Regions from separate parts of the Kitasatospora sp. NPDC059803 genome, predicted to be linked through region 2. Evidence: riboswitches for the same ligand, from Rfam matches in the RefSeq annotation. Region 2 holds a riboswitch; the other holds the start of a gene.

Region 1 (6,282 bases), on a different contig from region 2:
TGCCGCGAGTAGCCGTGCGCCCAGTCGCCGGCCAGCTCGGCGGCGGTGTGCGGGGCGTTGCGCAGCGGGTTGTCCGCGGCCGCCCACTCGCCCGAGCCGACCTTGTCGACCTCGGCCCGGATCTCGATCATCGCGTCGCAGAACCGGTCGATCTCGTGCAGGTCCTCGGACTCGGTCGGCTCGATCATCAGCGTGCCGGCCACCGGGAAGGACATCGTCGGCGCGTGGAAGCCGTAGTCGATCAGGCGCTTGGCGATGTCGTCCACCGTCACGCCCGTCTCCTTGGTCAGCGGGCGCAGGTCGATGATGCACTCGTGCGCGACCAGCCCGCCGGGGCCGGTGTAGAGCACCGGGAAGTGCGGTGCCAGCCGCTTGGCGATGTAGTTGGCGTTCAGCACCGCGACCTGGGTCGCGCGCTTGAGGCCCTCGCCGCCCATCAGCCGGACGTACGCCCAGGAGATCGGCAGGATGGCCGCCGAGCCCCACGGCGCCGCCGAGATCGGGCCGACCCCGGTGGCCGGGCCGGCCTCCGGCTGCAGCGGGTGGTTCGGCAGGTACGGCGCCAGGTGGGCACGCACCGCGACCGGACCGACGCCCGGGCCGCCGCCGCCGTGCGGGATGCAGAAGGTCTTGTGCAGGTTCAGGTGCGAGACGTCCGCGCCGAACTTGCCCGGCTTGGCGAGGCCGACCAGGGCGTTCAGGTTGGCACCGTCCACGTACACCTGGCCGCCGGCCTCGTGCACCAGGGCACAGATGTCGGTGATCTGGGTCTCGTACACGCCGTGGGTGGACGGGTAGGTGACCATCAGCACGGAGAGGCTGTCCCGGTGCTGCTCGATCTTGGCCTTCAGGTCCTCGACGTCCACGTCGCCGTCGACCAGGGTCTTCACCACGACCACGCGCATGCCGGCCATCACCGCGGAGGCCGCGTTGGTGCCGTGCGCGGAGGACGGGATCAGGCAGACGTCGCGCTGGGTGTCGCCGTTGGCGTGGTGGTAGGCGCGGACGGCCAGCAGGCCGGCCAGCTCGCCCTGCGAGCCCGCGTTCGGCTGGATCGAGACGGCGTCGTAGCCGGTCACCTCGACCAGCTGGCGCTCCAGCTCGCGGATCAGGCTGAGGAAGCCCTGGGCCTGCTCGATCGGCGCGAAGGGGTGCAGCTGGCCGAACTCCGGCCAGGTGACGGCCTCCATCTCGGTGGTCGCGTTGAGCTTCATGGTGCAGGAGCCCAGCGGGATCATGCCGCGGTCCAGCGCGTAGTCCCGGTCCGACAGGCGGCGCAGGTAGCGCAGCATGGCGGTCTCCGAGCGGTGGCTGTGGAAGACCGGGTGGGTCAGGTACTCGTCCTGGCGCAGCAGCGCGGCCGGCAGCGCGTCGGCGCCCTCGGCGACCTCGACCGCGGGGACGCCGAACGCGGCCCAGACGGCGGCCAGGTGCTCGCGGGTGGTGGTCTCGTCGGTGGAGACCGAGATCCGGTCCGCGCCGTCCTGGTGGACGTTGACGCCGTTGGCGCGGGCGGCGGCCGCGATCTCGGCGGCACGGCCCGGGACGACGGCGGTGACGGTGTCGAAGAACTCGCCGTGCAGCAGCTCGACGCCGCCGGCCCGCAGGCCCTCGGCGAGGGCGGCGGCGTAGCGGTGGGTGCGGCGGGCGATGTCGGCCAGGCCGTCCGGGCCGTGGTAGACGGCGTACATCGAGGCCATGACGGCGAGCAGCACCTGGGCGGTGCAGATGTTGCTGGTGGCCTTCTCGCGGCGGATGTGCTGCTCGCGGGTCTGCAGCGCCAGGCGGTAGGCGCGGTTGCCGTCGGCGTCGACCGAGACGCCGACCAGGCGGCCGGGCAGCGAGCGGGCGTACTCGGCGCGCACCGACAGGTAGCCGGCGTGCGGGCCGCCGAAGCCCATCGGCACGCCGAAGCGCTGCGAGGTGCCGCAGGCGATGTCGGCGCCGAGCGAGCCCGGCGAGGCGAGCAGGGTCAGCGCCAGCAGGTCGGCGGCGACCGCGACGATCGCGCCGAGGCCGTGCGCCTGCTCGATGACCGGGGTGAGGTCGCGGACCACACCGGTGGCGCCCGGGTACTGGAGCAGCACGCCGAAGACGCCGCGCTCGGCGATCTCGGCCGGGATGCCCTCGGACAGGTCGGCGACGACGACCTCGACACCGGTCGGCACCGCGCGGGTGTTGATCACCGCGGTGGTCTGCGGCAGGGTCTCGGCGTCGACCAGGAAGACACCGCCCTTGACCTTGGTGACGCGGCGGGCGAGCGCCATCGCCTCGGCGGCCGCGGTGCCCTCGTCGAGCAGCGAGGAGCCGGAGGTCGGCAGGCCGGTCAGGTCGGAGACCAGGGTCTGGAAGTTGAGCAGCGCCTCCAGGCGGCCCTGGGAGATCTCCGGCTGGTACGGCGTGTAGGCGGTGTACCAGGCCGGGTTCTCCATGACGTTGCGCAGGATCACCGGCGGGGTGAAGGTCCCGTAGTAGCCCAGGCCGATCATCGGCTGGAGCACCTGGTTGCGGCTCGCCAGCTCGCGCAGTTCGGCGAGCACCTGCGCCTCGCTGCGGCCGCCGGGCAGGTCCAGGCCGGTGATGGAGCGGATCGCCTCGGGAACGGCGGTGGCGGCGAGTTCGTCCAGCGAGCCGTAGCCGATGGACGCCAGCATCTTCTGCTGCGCGGCGTCGTCGGGGCCGATGTGGCGGTTCTCGAAGGGGCTGGCCAGCTCAAGCTCGGTGAGGGTCGAGGCGCCGGTGGGGCGTCCCGCGTTCGGCTGGGCGTTCATGGTGGTCGAGGCCTCCTGGTCACGGACCGGCGGGGGTGCGCACGCCGGCCGGCCGGAGCCGCTGCGGACAGCGATTCGACCCGGGCGGGCGAACCCGACAGGCCTCCCCCTCTGTCATCGGGACCTGAGAGCTTCACCCGCACGGCGCGCTGTGGCACGCCGCCGGCTTGCACCGTCGGTGAGGGTGGTGGCCGTCGGCTCCCTGCCGACGGTCCTGCCCTGCTTTCCAGAGTGACCTACCCCACACGGTACGGATGCCTGAGAGATTCCGGGGAGGAGTTGCTCCTTCGGCGCCCCGACCAGCGCTTTCCGTGGCCGGGGACTCTCCCGAGCGGGCTCGGCGGTCGCCGCCCAGGGTACCAGCGGCAGGCCCCCTGATCACGGCCGCGTCGGGTCACTCCGGGTCTACGCGCGTCCCCCGGACGGTCCAGCCCGAAGCCCGTCCGGCGCACCCCGGTCGCGCCCGTCCGATTCATGGCCTTTGGTGTGAAGTGGCAGGCGGAACGGGTGCTCCGGCCACGGTCCTGCGGGAGTTCCGCAGGCGCAGCGCACTGGAGGAAAGAGTGCAAACCGACATCGATCCCCGGGACCTCATCGGCCACAAGGCGGTCGACCGCAACGGAGACAAGATCGGCACGGTCGACGAGGTCTACCTGGACGACGCCACCGGCCAGCCGGAGTGGGCAGCCGTCCGGACCGGCATCTTCGGCCGGGACGCCTTCGTCCCGCTCACCACCAGCGAGTTCTCCGGCGACGAGCTCCGGGTGCCGTACGACAAGTCGCTGGTGAAGGAGTCGCCGGACTTCGGCGTCGGCCAGCACCTGTCGCCCGCCCAGGAGCTCCAGCTCTACCGCTACTACGGCCTGGACACCCCGGCGAACGGTCGGCCGGTCAGCCGGGACGCCGACCGGCCTGTCGGCCGCGAGGGTGACCGGCTGATCGGCCGGGACGGTGACCGCCCAGCCGGCCGGGACGCCGACCGGCCCGTCGGCCGCGAGGGTGACCGGCCCATCGGCCGGGACGGTGACCGCCCAGCCGGCCGGGACGCCGACCGGCCCATCGGCCGCGAGGGTGACCGACCGGCGCGGCCCGACCTCGACTTCGGCACCACCTCGGCGGCCGAGCCCGTGAAGCCCATCACCTTCCACTCCCTCGGCCCCGCCCCGACCACCACCCCTGCCGACCCCACCGGCACCGCGACGGAGGTCAACGTGCGGACCCTCAACACCCCCGCGCCCGCAGCAGCCCCCACGACGACCGAGCCCAAGCCGCAGCCCGCCCCGGTCGTGACGACCACCGCGACCACGAACTCGGTCATGGCCGCGCCGGTCTCGGAGCGCTCGACCGGCCCGGCCACCTCGTCCCCCAACGGCCCGGTGGAGATCACCTGCCGCGAGGAGCGCCTGGACATCACCACGGACTGGCACATCGTGGGCACCGCGAAGCTGCGCAAGTACGTGACCAGCGAGCAGGTCGAGCGCCGCGTCCCGGTGGTCCGCGAGCGCGTCCGGGTGGAGCGGATGCCGGTGAGCGAGGCCGAGCGCGCCTCGCTCACCGAGAAGGAGATCGCCGAGGCGGTGGAGGAGGTCACCCTGCGCGAGGAGCGCCCGGTGGTCCGCAAGTACCTCACCCCGATCGAGCGGGTCCGCCTGGTGGTGGAGCGCTACACCGCCGAGGAGGTGATCCGGGACGAGCTGCGCCGCGAGCACGTCGAGGTCCACGACAACACGGCCGCCGCCCCGGCGACCCCGGCAGCCACCCCGGTGGCCGAGACCCCCCGCCCGGCCGTGCTGCGCCCGTTCGCCTGACCCCTCGCCCCCAGGGCCCCGGACCCCTCGGTCCGGGGCCCTCGGCATGCCCCGTCCCGGCCGCCACCCGGCCGGAATCCTTCGATTTTGCCAAAGCGTCACCAATGGATATTTGACACTCTGAAGTATCTCCCGGCATGGTTACTTCAGTTCATTCACTATGTACGGGAGGAAGCAACCGTGAGTGAGGCACCACAGCCCACCACCGCGGCCGAGAAGCAGAGCAGCGCCCGGGTCCTGCCGGCCCTCATCCTGGCGATGCTGTCGTTCAGCGTGGTGCAGACCGCGGTCGTCCCGATCCTGCCCTCGCTGGCCAAGGAACTGAGCGTCTCCGCGTCCAGCATCACCTGGCTGATGACCGCCAACCTGCTCTCCGCCGCCGTGCTGACTCCCCTGCTGGGCCGCTTCGGCGACCTCCGGGGCCGTAAGCCGATGCTGCTGATCTCGCTGGCCGGTCTGGTCGCCGGTTCGGCACTGGCGGTCAGCACCCACTCCTTCACCTGGCTGGTCGTCGCCCGCGTCCTTCAGGGCGCCGGCGGTGGCGTGCTCCCGCTGGCGATCAGCATCGTCCGCGACGAGCTGCCCAAGCAGAAGGTGACCGGCGGCGTCGCCGCCATCAGCGCCTCGATGGGTGTCGGCTCCGGCCTCGGCCTGGTCGCGACCGGTCTCCTGCTGGAGCACTGGAGCTACAAGTCGATCTTCTGGATGGGCCTGGTCTTCGGCCTGATCGCGGTCGCCCTGGTCGCGTTCCGCGTCCCGTCCGACCCGGTCACCGACAAGGAGGGCGGCGCCGACCCGCTCGGCGCCCTCACCCTGGCCGGCTGGCTCTCCGCCCTGCTCGTCGCGGTCAGCCAGGGCAACCACTGGGGCTGGACCTCGACCAAGACCCTCGGCCTGTTCGCCGTGGCCGCCGTCGTCGCCCTGATCTGGGGGGTCATCGAGACCAAGGTCGCGCACCCCCTGGTGGACATGAAGATGATGTCCCGTCCGGCCGTCGCCTTCACCAACCTGGCCGGCCTGCTGATCGGCTTCGGCATGTACGGCTCGTTCATGGTGATCAGCAACTTCGCCCAGACCCCGGAGAAGCTCACCCACTACGGCTTCACCGCGACCGTCCTGCACGCCGGTCTGCTGCTGCTGCCGTCCGCGATCGGCTCGATGGTGGCGGCTCCGGTCGGCGCGATGCTGATCGCCCGCCGCGGCCCGCGCCTGCCGCTGGTCCTCGGTGGCGTCCTGGGTGCCGTCGCGATGGCCTACCTGGCCGTGCGGCACAGCCACGAGGGCGACATCTACACCTCCTCGGCGATCTTCGGCCTGGGCATCGGCCTGGCGTTCTCCGCGATGCCGGCGTACATCAACGGCGCCGTCCCGGTGGAGCAGAGCGGCATCGCCAACGGCATGAACGCCGTGCTGCGCACCGTCGGTGGCGCGATCGGCACCGCCGTGATGGCCGCCATCCTGACCGGCGACACCATGAAGCTGCCGCCGCAGATCCCGCTGCTGCTGCCCACCCTGGACGCCTACAAGCACGCGTTCTGGGTCGCGGCCGTCGTCTGCGCCGTCGCCGGCGTCGTCCCGTTCCTGATCCGCGGCACCAAGTCGGCCGCCACCGTCGTCGCCTCGGGCGGCGCGGCCGAGCGGAACTCCAGCCCCGAGCTGGCCAAGACCGACGCCTGACCAGGCGTCCGGCCGCCGCGCTCAGG
Region 2 (22,427 bases):
CTTGATGGCGCGGCCGTCGGAGATCTGCTGCAGGAAGCCGTAGCCGGTCGGCCAGTCGGCGCTCCACTGCATCATCATCAGACCGATGTTGTGGTCCTGGGTGAACTGCGGGACACCGGCGGCGTCCGAGAAGTACTTGCCCTGCGCGTACTTCTGGATCTCGACGTTGATGTTGATCTTCTTCAGCGCGGCCTGGATCGCGGTCGCCGCCTGGACCTCCGGGTCGCGCTCGGTGCGGGCGGTGATCACGGTGCTGAAGCCGTCCGGCTTGCCGCAGGCCTTGAGGGCGTCCTTGGCCTTGGCCTCGTCACCCTTGTTGCCGTTGGTCGCCCAGGTGTTGAAGTCCTGGTGGCCCGGGACGTCCGGCGGGAGCACGGTGTTGGCGACCTGGCCGCGGATCGGGCCGCCGAGCGTGGTCTGCACGGAGACCTTGTCGATCGCGTACTGGACGGCCTTGCGGCACTCCAGGTTGTCGAACGGCGCGACCTTGCTGTTGATCGCGACGTACGCCAGGCGGCCGCCGTAGGCGTTGTCGGTGTTCGCCTTGAGCTTCTGGTTCTGCAGGATCTGCGCCTGGGTCTGCGGGTCGACGCCGCTGCCGACCAGGTCCACCTGGGCGTTGCCGGCGATCAGGTCCTTGTCGATGGTGGACTGCTCCATGCCCATCCGGACCACGATCTTGTCCGCGAGCTGCTTGCGGATCGGGTCGGTGCTCGGGTCCCAGTTGGTGTTCGGCACCAGGATGAGCTGCTTGCCGTCCTCGTAGGACTCGAACTTGTAGGCACCCGAGGCGACCACGTGCTTCACGTAGCCGGCGCCGTCGTCCTTGGCCTGCGGGACCGGGACGGTCTGCGGGGAGCCCACCAGGTAGTCGAAGTCCGCGAACGGCTGCTTCAGGTGGAAGACGATGGTCAGGTCGTCCGGCGTCTCGATCGAGTTCAGGCCACCGGTCTTGTCCTTGTACGGGCCCTGGTACGGGGTCTCGTTGTCGACCAGCAGGTCGTGGAAGTAGGTGGGGCCGTTGGAGTTCACGTCCGACGCGAAGTTGGAGCGCTCGACGGCGTACTTGACGTCCTTGGAGCTGATCGGGGTGCCGTCGTCGAACTTCAGGCCCGCGCGCAGCTTGTACGTCCAGGTCAGGCCGTCCGCGCTGGCCTTGCCCAGGCTCTCGGCGAGGTCCGGGACCAGCTTGTTGCCGTTCGAGCCTGCGCCCGGGGCGAAGGTGGTCAGCGGACGCCCGTACAGGCGCGAGAAGTTGTAGATGTAGGCGTAGTACGTGTTGCCCGGGTCGAAGGAGTCCGGGGCGCCCTTCATCTCGTAGGTGACCGTCCCGCCCTTCTTGTCCGAGGCGTTGACGATGCCCTTGGTGGCGGCGTCGGCACCGCCGCCACCGGCGCTGCTGCCGCTGGCGGAGGAGGACGAGCCGGAGCCCTTGCTGCCGGAGGTGCAGCCGGTCACGATCAGGACCGCGGCGGCTGCCGCCGCGGTCAGGGCGACGGTACGGGACCTGCGCATGGGTGAGATCAACCCCTTGAGGGTGGGAAGGAGGGAGGGCCTGGCGTTACGTCAGTTGCTCTTGGGATCGAGGGCGTCACGCAGCCCGTCGCCGAGCAGGTTGAAGGCGAGCACGGTGAGGAAGATCGCCAGACCGGGGACCACCATGTACTGGGGGTCCACCTGGTAGTACTTGATCGCGTCCTGGAGGATCCCGCCCCAGGAGGCCTGCGGCGGCTGGATACCGACGCCGAGGAAGCTGAGGCCGGCCTCGAAGAGGATGTTGGTCGGGATCAGCAGGGTCGAGTAGACCAGGATCGGACCGACCAGGTTCGGCAGCAGTTCCTTGAACAGGATGAACGGGCCTCGGGCGCCCAGGCTGCGGGCCGCGTGGACGAACTCCCGCTCGCGCAGCGACAGCGTCTGTCCGCGCACGATCCGGCCCATGTAGGGCCAGTTGAAGAAGCCGATCACGAAGATCAGCACCAAGATGTGCAGCGGGAGGCCGTGCAGGCCGAACGCGCCGCCCTGCAGCGAGGTCGAGATCGCGATGGCGAAGAGCAGCAGCGGGAAGGCGAGGAAGACGTCCATGATGCGGCTGATCACGGTGTCCACCCAGCCGCCGTAGTAGCCGGCCATGACGCCGAGCACGGTGCCGATCGTGTTCGACAGCAGGGTCGCGCCGAAGGCGACCAGCAGCGAGACCCAGGAGCCCTCGATCACGCGGGAGAGCAGGTCACGGCCCTGGAGCGGGTCGACGCCGAGCGGGTGGTCCCAGCTCATCCCGCCCCAGTCACCGAGCGGGATACCGCCCAGGTTGGCATCGAGCAGGTCCTGGTTCAGGGCGTCCGGGTCGAGGCCGAACAGGGCCTCGATGGGCTTGGCCAGTACGGCCAGCAGGATCAGCAGGATCACCACGACGCCGCCGGCGACGGCGAGTTTGTCGCGCTTGAAGCGGGTCCAGGCGATCTGGCCGAGGGAGCGGCCCTCGATCTTCTTGGCCGGGCTCGCGGGGGCGGGTGCCTCCGGTTCGTTCCCGGTGGTTGCGATGGGTGCGGTCATGGTCAGTTGGTCCCCTCGCCGACGGTGGCCGGCCCACGGGCGCCGGTCACCGGTTCGGCGGTACGGCTGCGGACGTGCGGAGGTGCTTGGAACGGGTGTTCGCGGCAGTACGTCGTGCACGGGTACTGCCCCAACGCGGGATGGGCTTCGCGTGGTTCTGGCGGTCGGCGTGCGCGTTCACCTTCGTGGGGTTCCCAGTACGCGCGGTGCGTTGCGCAGAACTCTCTGCCATCCGAACTCGCTTGCGCCAGCCCTGACAACCGACAGATGCCCAACTGTGATCTGTGCGCATGCACCTCCTACGCCTTCGGCATACCCCTCTTCACACGGCTGCAACAGGCATGTCAAGGTGATCGACGGTAACGGCCGGAAGTTCGTCCGGAAAGCACCGAAGCCGACCTGATGCAAGATCAAGTCGGCTTCTGGAAAAAGGTTTTGGTTGTCAGCGCCCCGGGTATCCGGGCCACGGCTGCTGCGGCTGCCCGGTCCAGCCCTGCGCGGGCTGCTGCGTGCCGTAGCCGTAACCCGGCCCCTGCTGCGCGGGGTACGGCGGAGGCGGCACCGGCGGGTACGGGCCGGTCGGCGGGCGGCCCGCCTCCCGGTCGAAGAACGGGCGCGCGTGCGCCCGCATCCACAGCGCCACCGGGTCGTACTCGTCCGCCATCGCCACCGTGGACACCGCCAGCCCCTCCGGGGCCACCGCGATCGCCCGCTGCATCAGCGCCCGCACCGCCTCCACCGCCGGCGGCGAACTCTCGTACAGCTCCAGTCCGATCGCCAGGTACGGCTCCCCCACGGCCGGCTGCACCCAGGCCCGGCGCAGCGCCCGCACCGCACGCACCTCACCGGCCTGCCGCTCCAGCAGCGCGAAGAACGGCTGGGCGTTCAGCTTCGGCTCACTCAGCTTCAACGGCCCGGCCGGCAGCCGCTCCAGGCCCGCGGCGATCCGCCGCAGGTCCGCCCAGGGCACCCCGACCCCGCCGCCGGGCGCGTGCGGGTTGAGCCACAGCCCCCAGCGGGTCCGGTACAGCGAAGCGGCGATCTCCCGCCCGGAGATGACCTCGTGGGCCCGCGCCCAGCCGGACGACGCCAGCTGCTCGGACGAGGTGACGGCCGGCGCGTAGCCGTGGCCGCTGATCTCCATGTTCCCGTACTGGGCGTCCGCGCTGCCCGGCGTGCCGTGCCACAGCAGCATCCAGACCTGGCCGTCGGCCAGTGCGTGCAGCAGTTGCTCGTAAGCCTCGTAGCGCTCCGGCGCGACCTCGCGCAGGGTGCGCTCCAGCGCGCCCGGATCCGCTCCGGGGCGCCCGGCGGGCGCCTGGCCCCAGGGCCCCGGTGCACCGCCCGCTACCGCTCCCGCACTCATGCGCCCACCTCGCCGCGCCTCTTTCCTCAAGCCTGCCGGCCCGTCGGCCGTCTGCACGCACCCTATGGCGCGGCACCGGCCACCGCCACGGCGACGTGCCTCCGATACGAACCCCGCTCAACCCCGCGCGTAGAAAGGGAGTACCCGGGTGAGCAGCCACTCGACCACCGGGTCATCGGCGAGATCGAGCAGTACGAGGTGGACGCCCCCCGGCAGCGGCGCGGTTCCCAACGCGCGGCCGAGCGCCTCGTTCACCGCGCCCGGGTCGGCCGGGGCCGCCTGGTCCAGCTGGACGCCCACGAACATCACGGTCGGTTCGCCCTCGATGCTGGCGAGCGCCCGCCGCGCGGACAACACTCCGGGCAGGGCGGAAAGTTCGGCCCGGCAGGCGGCCAGGAAGTGCTCCGGGTCCTCCCCCGGCACCGGCTCGCGTAGCGCCACCCGGCCACCGGTCGGCGCCTCCGGTCCCTGGCCCTGACTCTGGTTCTGCTCCTGGTTCCGGCCCTGCTCCTGGTCGGCCAGGCGCTCCTCGCGCGGGCCGCGCCGAAGCTCCGCCACACCCTGCGGCGGCACCGGGATGCCCACCGCCGCCTCCGGGTTGACCGCGATGCCCACGCCCAGCGGCAGCCCGCGGGCGAACTCCCAGACCGGCGCCACCGCGAAGGCCATCCCCGGCGCCTGCCGCAGGAACACCTCCTGCGAGGAGAACACCGGCACGTACGGCTCGCCGGCCAGCTCGATGGTCGGCAGGTCCAGCGCGGGCCCCTGCGGGTCGCCGCCGGCCGGCAGCGGGATCCACACCTGGCTGCGGGCCAGCACCTCGACCACCCGCGGCGTCGCACCCGGGTCGCCCAGCGCGGCGGTCAGCACCTGCTCCAGCTCGTTGGCCGGCCACCCGCCGCCCGGCGGCGCCGACTCCGGCCCGCCCCACCCCTGCTGCTGCTCCACCGGGTACCCCATGCGCGCCTGATCCGCCCTCTGCCGGTCGGCCGCCCTCTGCTGCGCCGACGCGCAGCAGTCTAGGGCGCCGGTTCGAAGGAGCGGGGTGTGACCGGGTCCCCTCTCCCGTCGTCGGCGCGGACGTGCCATGATGTGCGCGTTCGACGGCGCGGCGCGCCGGCGGACCGACAACTCCATACCGGCCGCTCGAACCCGCGCGGGAGAGCCCGGAGTGCCCCGTCAGGCGGCACAGCCGGCGCCGAAGGAGCAACTCCTCCCCGGAATCTCTCAGGCCCCCCTACCGCACGGGTTAGGCACATCTGGAAAGTGGCGCACGGCCCTGTCGCGCGCCCACCCACGGTGCAAGCCACCATGCTGTCCTGGATGCTGGAAACAGCTGCGGGCAGGTGGGCGGTGAAGCTCTCAGGTTCGACGACAGATGGGGAGACCCACGCCGCCGCATGCCCGCGCGCAGGGTCGGCCCCCCAGCGGGTCCGGTTCCGGCGCGTGCACCCATGAGTGCCCAGACCGAGGAGTTCCAGGCCATGTCGTCCCTCCGCCTCACCGCGCTCGACGCGCTGCACCGCGCCCTCGGCGCGACCATGACCGACTTCGCCGGCTGGGACATGCCGCTGCGCTACGGCAGCGAGCGCGAGGAACACCTCGCCGTCCGCACCCGGGCCGGGCTGTTCGACCTCTCCCACATGGGCGAGATCACCGTCACCGGCCCGCAGGCCGGCGAGATGCTGGACCACGCGCTGGTCGGCTTCGTCTCCGCGCTGGGCGTGCTGCGCGCCCGCTACACCATGATCTGCGCCGAGGACGGCGGCATCCTGGACGACCTGATCGTCTACCGCCTGCGCGAGGACGCCTTCCTGGTCGTCGCCAACGCCTCCAACGCCCAGCTGGTGCTGGACGAGCTGATCGCCCGCGCCAAGGGCTTCGACGCCGTCGTCACGGACGACCGCGACACCTACGCGCTGATCGCCGTCCAGGGCCCGGAGGCCACCGCGATCCTGGCCGGGACCACCGACGCCGACCTGCCCGGCCTGAAGTACTACGCGATCCTCCCGGCCCAGGTCGCCGGCCGCGACGTGCTGCTCGCCCGGACCGGCTACACCGGCGAGGACGGCTTCGAGATCTTCTGCAACCCGGGCGACGCCGAGGGGGTCTGGCAGGCGCTGACCGCCGCCGGCGAGGGCCGCGGCCTGGTCCCGTGCGGCCTGTCCTGCCGCGACACGCTGCGCCTGGAGGCCGGCATGCCGCTGTACGGGCACGAGCTCTCCACCGACCTGACCCCGTTCGACGCGGGCCTGGGCCGGGTCGTGCGCTTCGACAAGACCACCAACGAGGGCACCTTCGTCGGCCGCAAGGCGCTGGAGAGGGCCGCCGCCGAGGCCGAGGCCAACCCGCCGCGGGTGCTGGTCGGCCTGGTCTCCGAGGGCAAGCGCGTCCCGCGCGCCGAGTACACCGTGGTCTCCGCCGACGGCGCCCCGATCGGCCGGATCACCTCGGGCGCCCCGTCGCCGACCCTGGGCCGGCCGATCGCGATCGCCTACGTGGACGCGGCCCACGCCGCCCCCGGCACCGCCGTCGCGGTGGACGTGCGCGGCAAGCACGAGCCGGTCGAGGTCGTGGCACTGCCGTTCTACAAGCGCGCCCGCTGAGGCCGGGGGCCTCGCTCGCCGAGGCCCCGCCTTCCCCGTAGACCCGGGCCTGAACCACGCCCGACCCAGGCTTGAGCCACGCCTGATCCAGGTCCGACCCAGGTCCGATCCCATGCCTGAACCACGCCTGATCCGCGTCGAAGCCGTCCGTGCGGCGGCCCGCTTCGTCGTACCCGCTTCCCATCCTGGAGAATGACGCCATGAGCAACCCCCAGCACCTGCAGTACACCAAGGAGCACGAGTGGCTGACCGCCATCGAGGGCGGTGTCTCCACGGTCGGCATCACCGCCCACGCGGCCGACGCGCTCGGTGACATCGTCTACGTGCAGCTGCCCGAGGTCGGCGCCGACGTGACCGCGGGCGAGTCCTGTGGCGAGCTGGAGTCGACCAAGTCGGTCAGCGACCTGTTCTCCCCGGTGACCGGGAAGATCGTCGAGATCAACCAGGACGTCCTGGACGACAACAGCCTGGTCAACAGCGCCCCGTTCGAGGGCGGCTGGCTGTTCAAGGTCCAGGTGGAGTCCACCGACGAGCTGCTCAGCGCGGACGAGTACACCGCCTTCATCGGCGGCTGACCCGCTCGTGACGGGGCGGCCGCAGCGCGGCGGCCGCCCTGCCAGGCTCCCCCCTCTCTGCTCCCGTCTCTCTCCTCCCGGGAAGACCACACCATGACGGTTCTGAACCAGTCCCTGCACTCCCTCGACCCGGAGATCGCCGCCGCGGTCGACGCCGAGCTGCACCGCCAGCAGACCACCCTGGAGATGATCGCCTCCGAGAACTTCGCCCCGGTGGCGGTCATGGAGGCCCAGGGCTCGGTACTCACCAACAAGTACGCCGAGGGCTACCCCGGCCGCCGCTACTACGGCGGCTGCGAGCACGTCGACGTGGTCGAGCAGATCGCGATCGACCGCATCAAGGCCCTGTTCGGCGCCGAGCACGCCAACGTCCAGCCGCACTCGGGCGCGCAGGCCAACGCCGCCGCGATGTTCGCGCTGATCAAGCCGGGCGACACCATCCTGGGCCTGAACCTGGCCCACGGCGGTCACCTGACCCACGGCATGAAGATCAACTTCTCCGGCAAGCTCTACAACGTGGTCGCGTACCACGTGGACGAGAAGACCGGCCAGGTCGACATGGCCGAGGTCGAGCGCCTGGCCAAGGAGCACCAGCCGAAGCTGATCATCGCCGGCTGGTCCGCCTACCCGCGCCAGCTGGACTTCGCCGCGTTCCGCCGGGTCGCCGACGAGGTCGGCGCGCTGCTGATGGTGGACATGGCGCACTTCGCCGGCCTGGTCGCCGCCGGCCTGCACCCCAACCCGGTGCCGTACGCGGACGTGGTCACCACCACCACCCACAAGACCCTGGGCGGCCCGCGCGGCGGTGTCATCCTGTCCAAGGCCGAGTACGCCAAGAAGATCAACTCCGCGGTGTTCCCCGGCCAGCAGGGCGGCCCGCTGGAGCACGTGATCGCCGGCAAGGCCGTTGCCTTCAAGGTCGCCGCGTCCGAGGAGTTCAAGGAGCGCCAGCAGCGCACCCTGGAGGGCGCCAAGATCCTCGCCGAGCGCCTGCTCCAGGCCGACGTCGCCGAGGCCGGCGCCTCGGTGCTGTCCGGCGGCACCGACGTGCACCTGGTCCTGGTCGACCTGCGCAACAGCCAGCTCGACGGCCAGCAGGCCGAGGACCGCCTGCACGAGGTCGGCATCACGGTCAACCGCAACGCCGTCCCGAACGACCCTCGGCCGCCGATGGTCACCTCCGGCCTGCGCATCGGCACCCCCGCGCTCGCCACCCGCGGCTTCCAGGCCGAGGACTTCCGCGAGGTCGCCGACATCATCGCCGAGGCGCTCAAGCCCGCCTTCGACGAGGACGCCGCCACCGCGCTCAAGGCCCGCGTCACCGCGCTGGCCGAGAAGTACCCGCTCTACCCGAACCTCTGATCACTGCGGTGATCGTTCGGGCGGGGTGACCGGCCTCACCCCGCCGCGGCACCTGGGATCCCGGGGCACCGCGCACACTGGACAGTGCGCGCGGTGCCCCGACCCGTGTCGTCCCCCGCCCGCCAGTCCTTCCACGAGACCAGACAAGGACGTCCCCCGTGGCCATCAGCGTCTTCGACCTCTTCTCCATCGGCATCGGCCCGTCGAGTTCCCACACCGTCGGCCCGATGCGCGCCGCCCGGATGTTCGCCCGACGCCTGCGGTCCGAGGACCTGCTCGCCCAGGTGGCGAGCGTGCGCGCCGAGCTGTACGGCTCGCTGGGCGCCACCGGCCACGGCCACGGCACCCCGAAGGCCGTCCTGCTCGGCCTGGAGGACAACTCCCCCCGCACGGTCGACGTCGACCAGGCGGACAAGGACGTCGAGCGGATCACCACCGAGAAGCGGCTCAACCTCCTCGGCACCCACCCCATCGACTTCGACCTGAGCACCCAGCTGGTCCTGCACCGCCGCCGCTCGCTGCCGTACCACGCCAACGGCATGACCATCTGGGCGTACGCGGCGGACGGCTCCACGCTGCTGGAGAAGACCTACTACTCGGTCGGCGGCGGCTTCGTCGTCGACGAGGACGCCATCGGCGCGGACCGGGTCAAGCCCGACGACACCTCGCTGCGCTACCCCTTCCGCACCGGCGAGGAGCTGCTGCGGCTCACCCGGGAGACCGGGCTGTCGATCTCCGGCCTGATGCTGGAGAACGAGAAGGCCTGGCGCTCCGAGGAGGAGATCCGGACCGGGCTGCTGGAGATCTGGCAGGTCATGCAGGAGTGCGTGCGGGCCGGCATGTCCCGCGAGGGCATCCTGCCCGGTGGCCTCAAGGTCCGCCGCCGCGCCGCCGCGGCCGCCCGCGCGATGCGCGCCGAGGGCATCGGCCCGGCCAACGCGATGGAGTGGGTGACCCTCTACGCGATGGCGGTCAACGAGGAGAACGCCTCCGGCCGCCGGGTGGTCACCGCTCCGACCAACGGCGCGGCCGGGATCATCCCCGCCGTCCTGCACTACTACCTGAACTTCATCCCGGGCGCCGACGAGGACGGCATCGTCCGCTTCCTCCTCGCGGCCGGCGCCATCGGCATGCTCTTCAAGGAGAACGCCTCCATCTCCGGCGCCGAGGTCGGCTGCCAGGGGGAGGTCGGATCCGCCTGCTCGATGGCCGCCGGCGGCCTCGCCGAGGTCCTCGGCGGCACCCCCGAACAGGTCGAGAACGCCGCCGAGATCGGCATCGAGCACAACCTCGGCCTCACCTGCGACCCGGTCGGCGGGCTCGTCCAGATCCCCTGCATCGAGCGCAACGGCATGGCCTCCGTCAAGGCCGTCACCGCCGCCCGGATGGCCCTGCGCGGCGACGGCCGGCACCACGTCTCGCTCGACAAGGCGATCAAGACGATGAAGGAGACCGGCGCCGACATGAAGATCAAGTACAAGGAGACCTCGCGCGGCGGCCTCGCCGTCAACGTCATCGAGTGCTGATCACACCCGCTGTCGCCTGAGCCCCCGGACCCGTCCGGGGGCTCTCGGCGTTCCGGGGCGTCCCGGGCGGCGGGGCCACCGCTGGCCCCACCCCGGCCCCGCTTCCCGGCGCCACCCGACGCGCCCGCTCAGGCCGCTCAGGCCGCTCAGGCCACTCAGGCCGCGAACGGGCGGACTCGCCGGGCGTCGCGCAACGCCTCAGCCCACCAGGCGAGTTGGTCGAGCATGGTCTTGGCGGCGACGTCGGCGGCCGGGTCGAGCGGCTGGCCGTCGGCGCCGAAGCACTGGGCGGCGCCGTGGAAGCTGACCGTGTTGCGAATCGTCACGGCGTTCAACTCGGCCAGCACCACTCGCAGTTGCTCGACGGCGCGCAGACCGCCGGAGAGGCCGCCGTAGGAGACGAAGCCGACCGGCTTGCCGTGCCACTGGCTGTTGTGCCAGTCGATGGCGTTCTTCAGCGGGGCCGGGAAGCTGTGGTTGTACTCGGGCGTGACGACCACGAAGGCGTCGGCGGCCTCCAGGCGGGGCGTGACGGCGGCGAGCAACTCAGCGGCGCCCGGCTCCAGTTCACCACCGAAGGACGGGAAGGTGGTCGGCAGCGGGGTCTCGACCAGATCGATCAGGTCGGCGGTCATGTCGCCGCGCGCGCCGAGGTGGCCGAGCAGCCAGTCGGCGACGACGGGCGCGAACCGGCCGCTCCGGGTGCTGCCCACGACGACCGCGACCTTCAGGCTCTTCTCCGAAACGTCCTTGGCCATGGATATCCCCCTCCGGGACGATGTATACAACGTATCTGTCGGATACAACGTACACATAGGCGCGTACGCCGTCCACTTCCGATACGTCGTACACTCCGGTGGTAGGGTGAGAGGACCCCAGCCGGAAGGAGCCCGCCGTCATGCCCGCCCAGCAGGCCCCCGCCGGGGACGACGACCAGACCAAGCCCCAGGCCTCACTCTGGGAGCGCCTCGCCCGCCCGGCCCCCGCGCCGCGCACCACCCTCACCCCGCACCGGATCGCCGAGGCCGCGATCGCGATCGCCGACGCCGAAGGCCTCGACGCCGTCACCATGCGCCGGCTCGCCACCACCCTCGGCGTCGCCCCGATGGCCGCCTACCGGTACGTCTCCGGCAAGGACGAACTCATCGACCTGATGGTCGACTTCGTCTACGGCGAACTCCCCCGGGGCACCCCCGCCACCGGCTGGCGCGACACCATGCGCACCCTGGCGCTCCACCTGCGCGCCATGAACCTGGCCCACCCGTGGATCGTCCGCGCCGGCGCCGTCCCCCTCACCCCCAACCAGCTCGCCATCCCCGAACGCGCCTTCGCCGCCCTCGCCGACCACGGCCTGGACGCCGACACCACCATGGCGGTCTTCCGCACCGTCACCGGCTACGTCCACGGGTCCGTCGCCGCCGAGCTCGCCCTGCGCACCCTCCAGCGCGAGCACGGCTGGTCCGACGGCGACGAGACCCGCGCCGGCCTCGCCCCCCGGATGTCCTTCCTGATGGACACCGGCCGCTACCCCACCTACCAGCGCTACCTCCACGAGGCCACCCGCAAGGACGACCCCACCTGGCAGTTCGAAACCGGCCTCGACTGCGTCCTCACCGGCATCGCCACCCACCTCGGCATCTGAGCGCGACCCGGCCCTCAGGTGGGTGGGTAGGGGAAATTATGTAGACCGGTCTACCTTTCACGCCCGGAATATGCAGACCGGTCTACCTTTTCAGCGCTCCCCCACCCACCTCCCGCGCAGGAAGTCGGCCCCGCCGACTTCCTATGCGCCCCAGCCCTCCACGAACACGCCCTATGTAGACCGGTCGATATATTTTCCCCGGGCCCCCTCGGACACTCGATCCCGGCCCCGCGCACAGGAAGTCGGCCCGTCCGACTTCCTGTGCAGGTGCCGCCCGCAGGTCAGCGACGGCGGGTGCCCACGGGCACGGTGAGGACGGCGAGGCCCGCGGCCAGGATGGCGAGGCCGCACCAGGAGACGGCGGGGAGGCGTTCGCCGAGGACGGCGACGCCGAGGAGCGCGGCGACGGCGGGTTCGGCGAGGGTGAGGGTGGTGGCGGTCTGGGCGGAGGTGCGGCGCAGGCCGTGGCCGAAGAGGCGGTAGGCGAGGAAGGTGGTGATCACGGCGAGGTGGAGCACCACCGCCGCACCGCGCGGCGAGGCGAGCCACCGCAGGTCGCCGAGGAACAGCACCGGCAGGACGAGCAGCGCGGCCGCGCCGAACATCGCCCCCATCACCCCGGCGGACGGGTGCCCGCGCGAGATGAGCTTCCCGCCGATGAGCGAGTACACGGCGTACGAGAGACCGGAGAGCGCGGCCAGCGCCACCCCCACGGTGTCCACCGCCGCGCCGCCGCCGGTGAGTTCGGGGCCCAGCACCAGGACGGCACAGCCGACGACCGCCGTCACCGTGGCACAGGCCCACCGGCCGCTCGGCCGCCCTTGCCGGGTGAGCCAGCCGAGCAGGCCGGCGAAGACGGGGGCACTGCCCAGTGCGATCACGGTGGCCACCGCCACCCCGGCGCGGGTCACCGCCGGATAGAAGGTGACCGGGTAGCCGACCACCGCGACGGCGCCGACGGCGAGTTGCCACCGCTCCCGGCGGCCGCAGGCCCGGGGCAGCGCGCGGGCGCTGCGGGTGGAGAGGAAGAGGAGGAGGCCGCCGAGGACCAGCGCGGCGGCGCCGATGCCCGCCGAAGGGGCGCCGTCGGGTGCGAGGGAGCTGGCTGTCCCGGTGGTGCCCCACAGCAGTGCGGCGACCAGGATCGGGACCGGCCCGCCGAGCGGGCTGGTGCGGCGGGCGGCGGGGGTGGTGGTGGCCAGGGTGGGCGCGGGCGTGGAGATGCGGTTCGGCACAGTCGTGAACTTCCGTCGTCGAAGACCGTCAGGGGAGCTGGTTTCGCAACGGGCACACACGGCAGCCTCCTGGCGGCCGGAGAGGGCCGCAGCAGGGAGCGCAGGGGTCAAGCCACCGGCGTGTGTGCCCGATCAGGCGCAGAGCGGTGGCAGCACGACGTGCCAGTACAGGTTCACGGGCCTGATGCTACCCGGCAGTTCCGGCGGGGTGGGGTTCACGGAGGAATTGGCGGCCGGGCGACGAAGCACCGGAGGCTCGACGGCGAGGATGGTGAATATTCACAGGCGACAGCGTGAACCTATGCAAAATCCAAAGGTGAACTAGGTTACAAACCTTTCAATCCAAGTCACCTGGTTTGCCCACATGCTGAGATCCGTGCGATAGTCGAAGCAGCCCAACGGCGGGCGGCACAGCACGCCGGCCTGGGCGTGGAGACTTCGGCTGGCCCGACCTGGCACGGCCGACGCCCATCGCGCGGCACGCACCCCCTTGGCCGGCGCGATGACTTGCAGGGGCCCCCATCCGCCGGACCACGGCGACTTCGGGGGCCCTGCGCGTTTTCCCGGGAACACCCGGAACACCCGGAAGGGTCAGTGCCGCTCGCGGACCTTCAGTTCGAACCAGACGCCCTTGCCGCGCGGCAGCAGGTCGGCGCCCCAGCGGTCGGCCAGGTCGTCGATGACCCGCAGGCCCCGCCCCCGCTCGGTCACCGGCTTCGGCTCCGCGAGGATCATGCAGGGCAGCGCCCGGGAGGAGTCGCGGACCTCGACGCGGAGCCAGCCCGGCTTGCGGATCACCTGGAGCCCGATAGTGCGTCCGGCGGCATGCCGGACGGCGTTGGAGACCAGTTCGCTGGTGAGTAACTCACCGGCCTCCAGGTGCTGATGGAGGTCCCAGGACTCCAGGACCGACAGCACCAGTCGGCGGGCCACCGGGCCGGTCTCCGGCCGGGACGGCAGTCGTACCTCGTTCGGCACGGACTGATCGCTCAGCCTGCCGCAATACATCTCCTCCAGTTCCTCCGAGCTGAGCCGCTCCAGCGCCGCCAGCGCGCCCTGGACATCGATCCACGACGCCTCGGCGACCAATCCGGCCCCGGGAACTGATGACTGATCTGTTTCGCCCCAACCCGCCATGCGGTCCATCATTGCGGAACGCAAGCGGCCGCGTACGGACAATGAGCAAACGATCTCCTCCGAGTCGGCATATGCCGCGTGCAAGGAGACCCCGCGGAGAGTGCCAGGCGGGGGCCTGGAGGGGGCCCGGAAGGAGCCGGAAGAGGGTGGGGAGCAGGCAACCCGGGCCGCGTCCGCGTCAATCCCGGGTTGCCGTGGAACCGCCCCGACCAGGGCGGCTACCGGTCGGCCTACCAGGCGCTCCAGGGCACGTTCCAGCCACTCAGGCCGTTCGCCGGGTCGAGGGTCTCCTTCTTGGTGGAGTTCTTCACGACCACCACGTCGCCGACGATCGAGCCGGCGTAGAACTTGCCCATCGAGGTGGATTCGCCGCCGCCCTCGACGTCCTTGAGGGCGACACAGCCGTGGCTGACGTTGTCCTCGCCGATGAGCTTGCTCCAGTAATTGCCGTGCAGGTAGGTGCCGCTGTCGGTGAGCCGCATCGAGTGCGGCACCTGAAGGTCGTACGGGGAGCCGCTCATGCCAGGGAGGGTGCTGGACTGCATCCGCACCACGCCCTCCTTGGACATGACGACCATCGTGCCGTTCCAGGTCGGGTGCTCGGGCGAGCCGGAGGTGATGTCGATGTCCGACGGTTTGCCGTCCAGTTCGACGGTCATCCTGTGCGCGGCGGCGTCAACCGTCGAAATCTGAGACCGCCCGATCGTGAAGGGCTCGTCCCGGTCGGTGCCGTACACCCCAGGGGCGATCTCGACGCTCTTGAGGCGGTAGTGCACCGTCACCTTGGTGCCGGACTTCCAGTACTGCTCGGGGCGGAAGTCCAGTCGGCGGTTGCCGAACCAGTGGCCCTTGACCACGGTGCCGTTGTCGGTCTCGAAGGTGATGCCCTTCGCGACGACGTCCTTGTTCTTGACGTCCTTGCTGAAGTTCACCGAGACGATCATGCCGACGCCGTACGTCGCGTCGTTGTCCACGTTGTCGGCGGCCTTGGCGAGGGCCGTCGGCGTCAGCGTGGTGAAGTTGCTGTCCGCGCTGGCGACCACGCCGTTGGCGTCCGCGGCCATCGCGCTGACCTGGTAGGCGCTGCCCACGGCGAGGCCGGCCGACGGGGTCCAGCTGGAGCCGTCGGCGGCGATGGTGCCGGGCACCTCCGCGCCCGTCTTGTCGCTGACCTTGACGGTGGTGAGCTTGCCGCCGGTCGCGCCGACCTTGAGCGCGTCGGGCGCGACGTCCACCGTGCCGGGCTTGGGCTCGATGTTCACCACGGCCTGCGACACCTTCGGCGCCGCGCTGCTCGCCGCCGCGGCGCCCGGGGAGGTCGTCCCGGCGGCCGCGCCGGCCCCCAGGTCCGCCTTGGCCGCGCTCCCGCCCCCGCTACCGCCGCTCCCGCCACCGCACGCGGCCGTCAGCGCCATCGCGCCGCCCACCAGACCGACGGCCACCACTCTGCGTATCGACCTCAACGTCGATCCCTCCCTCAGAAACCCCACGAACCGAACCCCACGAACCGCAACCCGCAACCCGCGAACCGAAGCCCGCGGGCCGAAACCCCACGACCCGAAACCCCGCACAACTCCCGTGCACACGACGGACCCGACCACTACACGCGCCGGCCCCCGGAAAGGTTGCGCCATTCGGGGCCCGGTGCGCTGCGAAAACGCGAACGGCCCGACCCCAACGGGTGAGGATCGGGCCGCTCTTCTGCACCGCGCCGACGAACCGGGACTATCCGGTCAATCAGCGGGCAGGATCTACCAGTTCGCCCAGGCGACGTTCCAGCCGCCCAGCCCGTTGGAGGGCGCGACGGTCTTCTCCTTGCTGTTCACGACCTTGACCACGTCGCCGACCATCGTGTCGTTGAAGAACTTGCCCGCGACGGAGGTGTCGCTGCCGCCCTTCTCGTCCATCATCGCGACGCAGCCATGGCTGGCGTTGGTCCTGCCGAACGGGTTGGTCGCGTTGGACCAGTAGTTGCCGTGCACGAAGGTGCCGGAGGTGGTCAGCCGCATCGCGTGCGGCACGTCCTGGATGTCGTACTCGCCGCCGAGGCCGACGGTCTGCGAGTTCATCCGGGTGACCTTCTCCTTGGACATGATCACCATGGTCCCGCTCCAGGACGGCGTCGCCTCCGCGCCCATGGTGACCGGCACGGTGGTGCTCTTGCCGCCCCGCTCGATCGTCATCTGGTGCGCCTTGGCGTCGGCGGTGGCGATCTGGGAGCGGCCGATGGTGAACGGCTCGTCCTTGTCCACGTCGCCGTAGATGCCCGGGGCGACCTCGACGCTCTTCAGCCGGTACTTGATGGTGACCTTGGTGTCCGGCTTCCAGTACTCGGCCGGGCGGAAGTCCAGCCGGTTGTCGCCGAACCAGTGGCCCTTCACCTCGGTGCCGTTGTTCGTCTCGAAGGTGATGCCCTTGAGGACGGCGTCCTTGTTCTTGACGGTCTTGCTGAAGTTCACCGAGACGATCATGCCGACGCCGTAGGTGGCGCCGTCGCTGATGTTGTCGTTGGTGGAGACCTTCTTGTCCGGCGTCAGCGTGGTGAACGTCGTGGTGGACGCGGCCACCAGGCCGTCGGCGTCCTTGGCCTGCGCGTTCACCTTGTACGCCATGCCGACGGTGAGCGCGGTGGCGGGCTTCCAGCCGATGCCGTCCGGGGTGATCGCCCCGTCGACCGGCTTGCCGTTCTTGTCGGTCACCTCGACCGTGGTGAGCTTGCCGTTCGAGACGGACACCTGCAACGCGTTGCTCGGTGCGACGTCCTGAGCGCCGTCCTTCGGCTCGACGGCCAGCACCGCGGCGGAGGTCTTCGGCTCGGCCGACGCGCCCGCCGGGGCCGCCGTCCCGCCCGCACCCGCCGTCGCCGCGGGCGCCGCGTTGTCACCCCCGCCGCCCGTTCCGCCCTTGTCGTCGCCGCAGGCCGCGGTGAGCAGCAGCACCCCGCCCATGACCAACGCCATCGCACCCCTGCGCCGGTAACGGCTGGTGGTACGTATCGCGGCGTCGGCCGTCTTCCCCGTCTTCACGGTTTCTCCCCTCCCGGTATCCACTCTCTTGACGCGTTGAGTGCCCCCATGAGTTGCACCGGGCGCCGATCTTTCGCGCCGGACCAGGGCGCGCCGGAGCAGGATAGCCGGGCCGTCCGAGCGGCTCCCGGGGGGAGGTGGGTGGATCGGGGGTGAATCGGCGGTGAAGATCGACTACTGCGCGACGGGGCTTGCGGAGGGACCGACGGCGGGACCGGCAACCGGCCCGAGGGCGCTGCCCGCCACCCACTGCTCCCACGGCACGTTCCAGCCGTTGAGGCCGTTCTGCGGCGGCACGAAGTCCCCCGCGGAGGCCTTCACCTCCAGCACGTCCCCCGGGATGGTGTGCTCGAACAGCCAGCCCGCCGGGGAGTCCTTGCTCGCACCGCCCTTGGCGTCGGCCAGGCCGATGCAGCCGTGGCTGGTGTTGGCCGCGCCGAACACCCCTGGGTCCGCCCAGTAGTTGCCGTGCACGAAGGTGCCGGAGTTGGTCAGCCGCATCGCGTGCGGCACGTCCTTGATGTCGTACTCGTCGCCCATCCCGACGGTCTGCGAGTTCATCCGGGTCACCTTGTACTTCTCCGACACCACCATGACGCCCCGGTAGGTGGAGTGGTCACGGCTGCCTCCGGACACCTTGAGCACCCGCACCACCTTGCCGCCCTGCCCGGCCCGGACGGTCAGGGTGTGCGCGTCCAGGTCGACGGTGGAGACCTGGGCCCGGCCGACGGTGAAGTGCAGGTCCTTGGTCTGGGTGCCGAACTCGCCCGGCGCGCCCTGCACGTCCTTCAGCCGCAGCGCCACCGTCACCTTGGTGCCGGCCGCCCAGTACTGCTGCGGGCGGACGTCCAGCCGCTGGTTGCCGAACCAGTGCGCGGCCACCGGGACGGGCGGGTCGGCGCTCACCTGGACGGCCTTCTCCACCGCCGCCCGGTCGGTGATCGGCCGGCTGAAGCGCAGCGACACCGGCATGCCGACACCGACGGTGGAGCCGTCCTCCGGGGTGAAGAAGGCGACGAAGGTGTGCGCCCGGGCCATCGTGGAGAACGCCGAGTGCTGGGCCGCCCGTTGGCCCTGGTCATCCTCGGCGACGGCGTCCAGGGTGTACGCGGTGCCCAGCGGCAACGGGCCGTCGGGTGTCCAGGCGGCGCCGTCCGGGGCGATCGTGCCGGGAACCTCGGTGCCCTTGGCGTCGGCCAGCCGGACGGTGACCAGCCGGCCCTGCGCCGCCGTCACCCGGACCGGGCCCTCCGGCAGCACGTCCTGGGCGCCGTCGGCGGGCAGCGCCGTGACGACCGCCCGGGACGGCGGCGGGGGCGGGGTGTGCGCCCCGGGCCCGGCGGCGTCCTGCGCGGGGGCCGCCGGGGGGCCGCCGCACCCCGTCAGGACGGCGAGGCCCCAGGCCACCGCCGCCGCCCGCCGCGCCCACACCCGTCCTCGGCGCCGCATTCCGGGGCCTCCCACTGTCCACGTCCGGTACCGGGAAGATCCGGTACCGGGAGCCTCCGCTACCGGGGACGCCCGACGCCGGGAACTCCCGATGTCAGGAACTCCCGGTGCCAGGAACGTCCGGCAGCGGGAACGCCCGATACCGGGAACAACGAGGGCAATCGCGGCGGGGACACGCGCAGCCGCGCGAAATCCCCCCATCCATCGGCCGCCATCCGCCGGTAAGCCCCCGTTCAGCCGCTTCCGATCTGCGCAATCCGGGAAAGAGGAAGTGAACGGGGTCCGGGACACCCCGTCCAGGGAGGGTGCGGCCATGGCGTCAGGGCAGGAGCTGGAAGCCGGAGTGCGGCCGCCCGGCGGGGACACCGCCGAGCCACCGTGGCCCGGCAGCTGGCAGCCGCTCGGCGCCCGCTTCCGGACCGACCAACAGGGCCGCCAGGGCACCAACTTCGCACTCTGGGCGGCCGGCGCCGAGGCGGTCGACCTCTGCCTGTTCGACGAGGACGGCCGGGAGGGCCGGCACCGCCTCACCGAGCAGGACTTCCAGACCTGGCACGGCTTCCTGCCCGGCGTCCGCCCCGGCACCCGGTACGGCTTCCGCGTGCACGGCCGGTGGGATCCGTGGACCGGCGCCCGCTGGAACCCGGCGAAGCTGCTGCTCGACCCGTACGCCCGTGCCGTGGACGGCTGTTACACCAGCCACGACGCGGTCTGCGCGGCCGTCCGCAACTGGCCGGAGGCGGACGTCGCCGACACCGTCCGGGACAACCGCGACTCGGCCCGCTACGTGCCCAGATCCGTGGTCGTCCACGATGACGACGACTGGTACGACGACCACCGCCCGAAGACCCCGTGGGCCGAGACGGTGCTCTACGAACTGCACGTGCGCGGCTTCACCATGCGCCACCCCGACATCCCGCCGGAACTCCGCGGCACCTACGCGGGCCTGGCCCACCCGGCCGCCGTCGCCCACCTGACCCGCCTCGGCGTGACCGCCGTCGAGCTGCTGCCGGTGCACCAGTACGCCAGCGAGGACCACCTCCAGTCGCGCGGCCTGGTCAACTACTGGGGCTACAACACGATCGGCTACTTCGCCCCGCACGCCGGCTACTCGGCGGCCGGCTCGCGCGGCGGCCAGGTCGGCGAGTTCAAGCGGATGGTCCGCGCCCTGCACGCCGCCGGGATCGAGGTGATCCTCGACGTGGTGTTCAACCACACCGCGGAGGGCGCCGAACTCGGCCCGATGCTCTCGCTGCGCGGCATCGACAACACCGCCTACTACCGCCCGGCCCCGCACCGCCCGCGCGGCTACGCCGACTTCACCGGCTGCGGCAACACCCTGGACACCCGCCGCCCGCAGGTGGTCCGGCTGGTCACCGACTCGCTGCGGTACTGGGTCACCGAGATGGGCGTGGACGGCTTCCGCTTCGACCTCGCCGCCGCCCTCGCCCGCGGCACCGACGGGGTGGACATGGACCACCCCTTCCTCGCCGCCGTCTCCCAGGATCCGCTGCTCAGCCGGGTGAAGCTGATCGCCGAGCCCTGGGACGTCGGCCCGGGCGGCTACCAGGTCGGCGGCTTCCCGCCGCTGTGGGCCGAGTGGAACGACAAGTACCGGGACACCGTGCGGGACTTCTGGCGCGGCGCCCGCCCGGACGTGCGCGAGCTGGGCTACCGGCTGTCCGGCTCCTCCGACCTCTACCAGCGCGGCGGCCGCCGCCCGTACGCCTCCGTCAACTACGTGACCGCGCACGACGGTTTCACGCTGCGCGACCTGGTCAGCTACGACCGCAAGCACAACGAGGCCAACGGCGAGGCCAACCGGGACGGCACCGACGACAACCGGTCCTGGAACCACGGCGTCGAGGGCGAGACCACCGACCCGGAGGTGAACGCCCTGCGGCTGCGCCAACTGCGCAACCTGCTGGCCACACTGCTGCTCTCCACCGGCGTCCCGATGCTCACCGCCGGGGACGAGCTGGGCCGCACCCAGGGCGGCAACAACAACGCCTACTGCCAGGACAACGAACTCGGCTGGCTGGACTGGTCGCTCCTGGCGGATCCCCGCTGGCGCGGGCTGTGCGAGCTGACCGCCCGGCTGATCCGGCTGCGCCGGGCCCACCCGGTGCTGCGGCAGCGGGCGTTCTTCTCCGGCCGGGCCGCCGCCCCGGGCGGCCAGCCGGACCTCGCCTGGTTCACGCCGCTGGGCAAGGAGATGACCGAGGCCGACTGGTTCGCCCCGACCGCCTGCCTGGGCATGCTGCTGTCCGGCACCGCGATGTCCGAACGGGACGAGGCCGGGCGGCCGACGCTGGACGACAGCTTCCTGCTGCTGCTCAACGCCGGCCACGAACCCGTGCTGTTCACCCTCCCCGGCGAGCCCTGGGCCGCGCCGGAGGAGGCGTACGAGACGGTGGTCGACACCGCCGTCGAGGGCGGCGGCGAGCCCTGTCCGCAGGGCGCGACGCTGCTGGCCGGGCGCTCGCTGCGGCTGCTGCGCGCGCCCGCCGCCACGACCTGAGCGGTGTCGGCCGCACGTGCGGCGCACTCCGGCCCCTGCGGCCGGCCCCACGCGCCCCGCTTTTCACCCGCGCCCCACCCGTACAGGTGGCCGGTTCTCGCCGAAGCGTTCTGTCAGGGGTGAAAAACCTGATGAGAAATGACGCGACCTCGTCCTACCCTCACGACGATGGCCGAGAACCGACAAGACGACGACACCGCGACCGGGCACCGCTCCACGGTCCGCTCCCTCCTGCGCCTGTGGCCCTACGCCCGAGCCGTCCGCCGCCGGTTGGCCACCTCGGTGGCCGCCGCCCTGGTCGCCATGCTGAGCGTCCTCGGCGTCCCGCTGGTCCTCGGCCGGATCGTCGACGGCCCGCTCGCCGAACACGACCTGAGCGGGCTCTGGCCGCTGATCGGCCTGCTGCTGGTCCTCGGACTGGTCGAGGCCGCGCTGTTCTACACCCGCCGGGTGGTCCTGGCCCGCCCGCTGGCCGGGCTGGAGACGGCCATGCGCGGCGACCTCTTCGCCAAGCTCCAGCGGCTGCCGATCTCCTTCCACGAGCGCTGGGGATCCGGCCAGCTGCTCTCCCGGGCCACCGCCGACATGTACACCATGCGGCTGTTTCTGGCCTTCCCGCTGGTCTTCCTGATCGTCAACTCGGTGATGTTCCTCGCCGGCACGGCGGTGATGTTCACCCAGGACTGGCGGCTCGCCCTGATCATCCTGCTGCCCGCCGTCCCGCTGTTCGTGCTCACCCGGCGGTTCGAGGCGGGCTACTCCGGCGCCTCCCGCCGCGCCCAGGACCAGAACGGCGACCTCGCCACCGTCATCGAGGAGTCCGTCCTCGGCATCCGCATCCTCAAGGCCTTCGGCCGCCACCGCTCGATGGCCGAGCGCTTCCGCGCCCAGGCCCACGACCTGCGCCGCACCGAACTGCGCAAGGCCGGGCTGCTCGCCAACCTCTGGGCGGTCATCGTCGGCCTGCCCGAGATCGCCCTCGGCTGCGCCCTCGCCGCCGGCGCCTACCTGGTCGCCCACGACGAGCTGAGCGCCGGCACCCTGGTCGCCTTCCTCTCCACCGCGCTGGCGCTGCGCTGGCCGGTCGAGTCCCTGGGCTGGCTGCTCGCCTACGCCAACGAGGCCGCCACCGCCGCCGACCGCTTCTTCGAGGTGCTGGACGAGCCCGAGACCGCCGACCCGGGCACCGCCGACGGCCTGGGCGCCACCCCCGACGGCATCCGCTTCACCGGCGTCCGCTTCCGCTACCCCGACGCCCCCGACGACACCCCCGACCTGCTGGCCGGCATCGACCTGCACATCCGCAGCGGCGAGACGATGGCCCTGGTCGGCGCCACCGGCAGCGGCAAGACCACGCTCACCGCACTGCTCCCCCGCCTGTACGAGGCCACGGCCGGCACCATCACCCTGGACGGCCGGGACATCC

What was found. A riboswitch is a leader RNA that binds a small molecule or an ion and turns the genes downstream of it on or off. The one in region 2 is predicted to bind glycine.
Region 1: another riboswitch for glycine. It lies ahead of gcvP (aminomethyl-transferring glycine dehydrogenase); the one in region 2 lies ahead of gcvT (glycine cleavage system aminomethyltransferase GcvT).

Annotation. Positions count from the first base shown of each region.
Region 1 covers NZ_JBHWIJ010000372.1:1,063-7,344, forward strand. Annotated here, with positions in the region: gene gcvP (aminomethyl-transferring glycine dehydrogenase) at 1-2,771, opposite strand, end outside; glycine riboswitch at 3,008-3,111, opposite strand; partial or broken gene ACFV6I_RS35670 (PRC-barrel domain-containing protein) at 3,335-3,697, shown strand; gene ACFV6I_RS35675 (DUF2382 domain-containing protein) at 3,710-4,579, shown strand; gene ACFV6I_RS35680 (MFS transporter) at 4,760-6,256, shown strand.
Region 2 covers NZ_JBHWIJ010000042.1:19,961-42,387, reverse strand. Annotated here, with positions in the region: gene ACFV6I_RS10110 (ABC transporter substrate-binding protein) at 1-1,515, opposite strand, end outside; gene ACFV6I_RS10105 (ABC transporter permease) at 1,567-2,556, opposite strand; gene ACFV6I_RS10100 (enhanced serine sensitivity protein SseB C-terminal domain-containing protein) at 2,999-3,922, opposite strand; gene ACFV6I_RS10095 (enhanced serine sensitivity protein SseB C-terminal domain-containing protein) at 4,040-4,882, opposite strand; glycine riboswitch at 5,070-5,175, shown strand; gene gcvT (glycine cleavage system aminomethyltransferase GcvT) at 5,407-6,528, shown strand; gene gcvH (glycine cleavage system protein GcvH) at 6,729-7,103, shown strand; gene glyA (serine hydroxymethyltransferase) at 7,197-8,465, shown strand; gene ACFV6I_RS10075 (L-serine ammonia-lyase) at 8,624-9,991, shown strand; gene ACFV6I_RS10070 (NADPH-dependent FMN reductase) at 10,147-10,749, opposite strand; gene ACFV6I_RS10065 (TetR/AcrR family transcriptional regulator) at 10,890-11,633, shown strand; gene ACFV6I_RS10060 (DMT family transporter) at 11,915-12,868, opposite strand; gene ACFV6I_RS10055 (ATP-binding protein) at 13,460-13,957, opposite strand; gene ACFV6I_RS10050 (Ig-like domain-containing protein) at 14,236-15,468, opposite strand; gene ACFV6I_RS10045 (Ig-like domain-containing protein) at 15,757-17,031, opposite strand; gene ACFV6I_RS10040 (Ig-like domain-containing protein) at 17,206-18,480, opposite strand; gene glgX (glycogen debranching protein GlgX) at 18,794-21,001, shown strand; gene ACFV6I_RS10030 (ABC transporter ATP-binding protein) at 21,170-22,427, shown strand, end outside.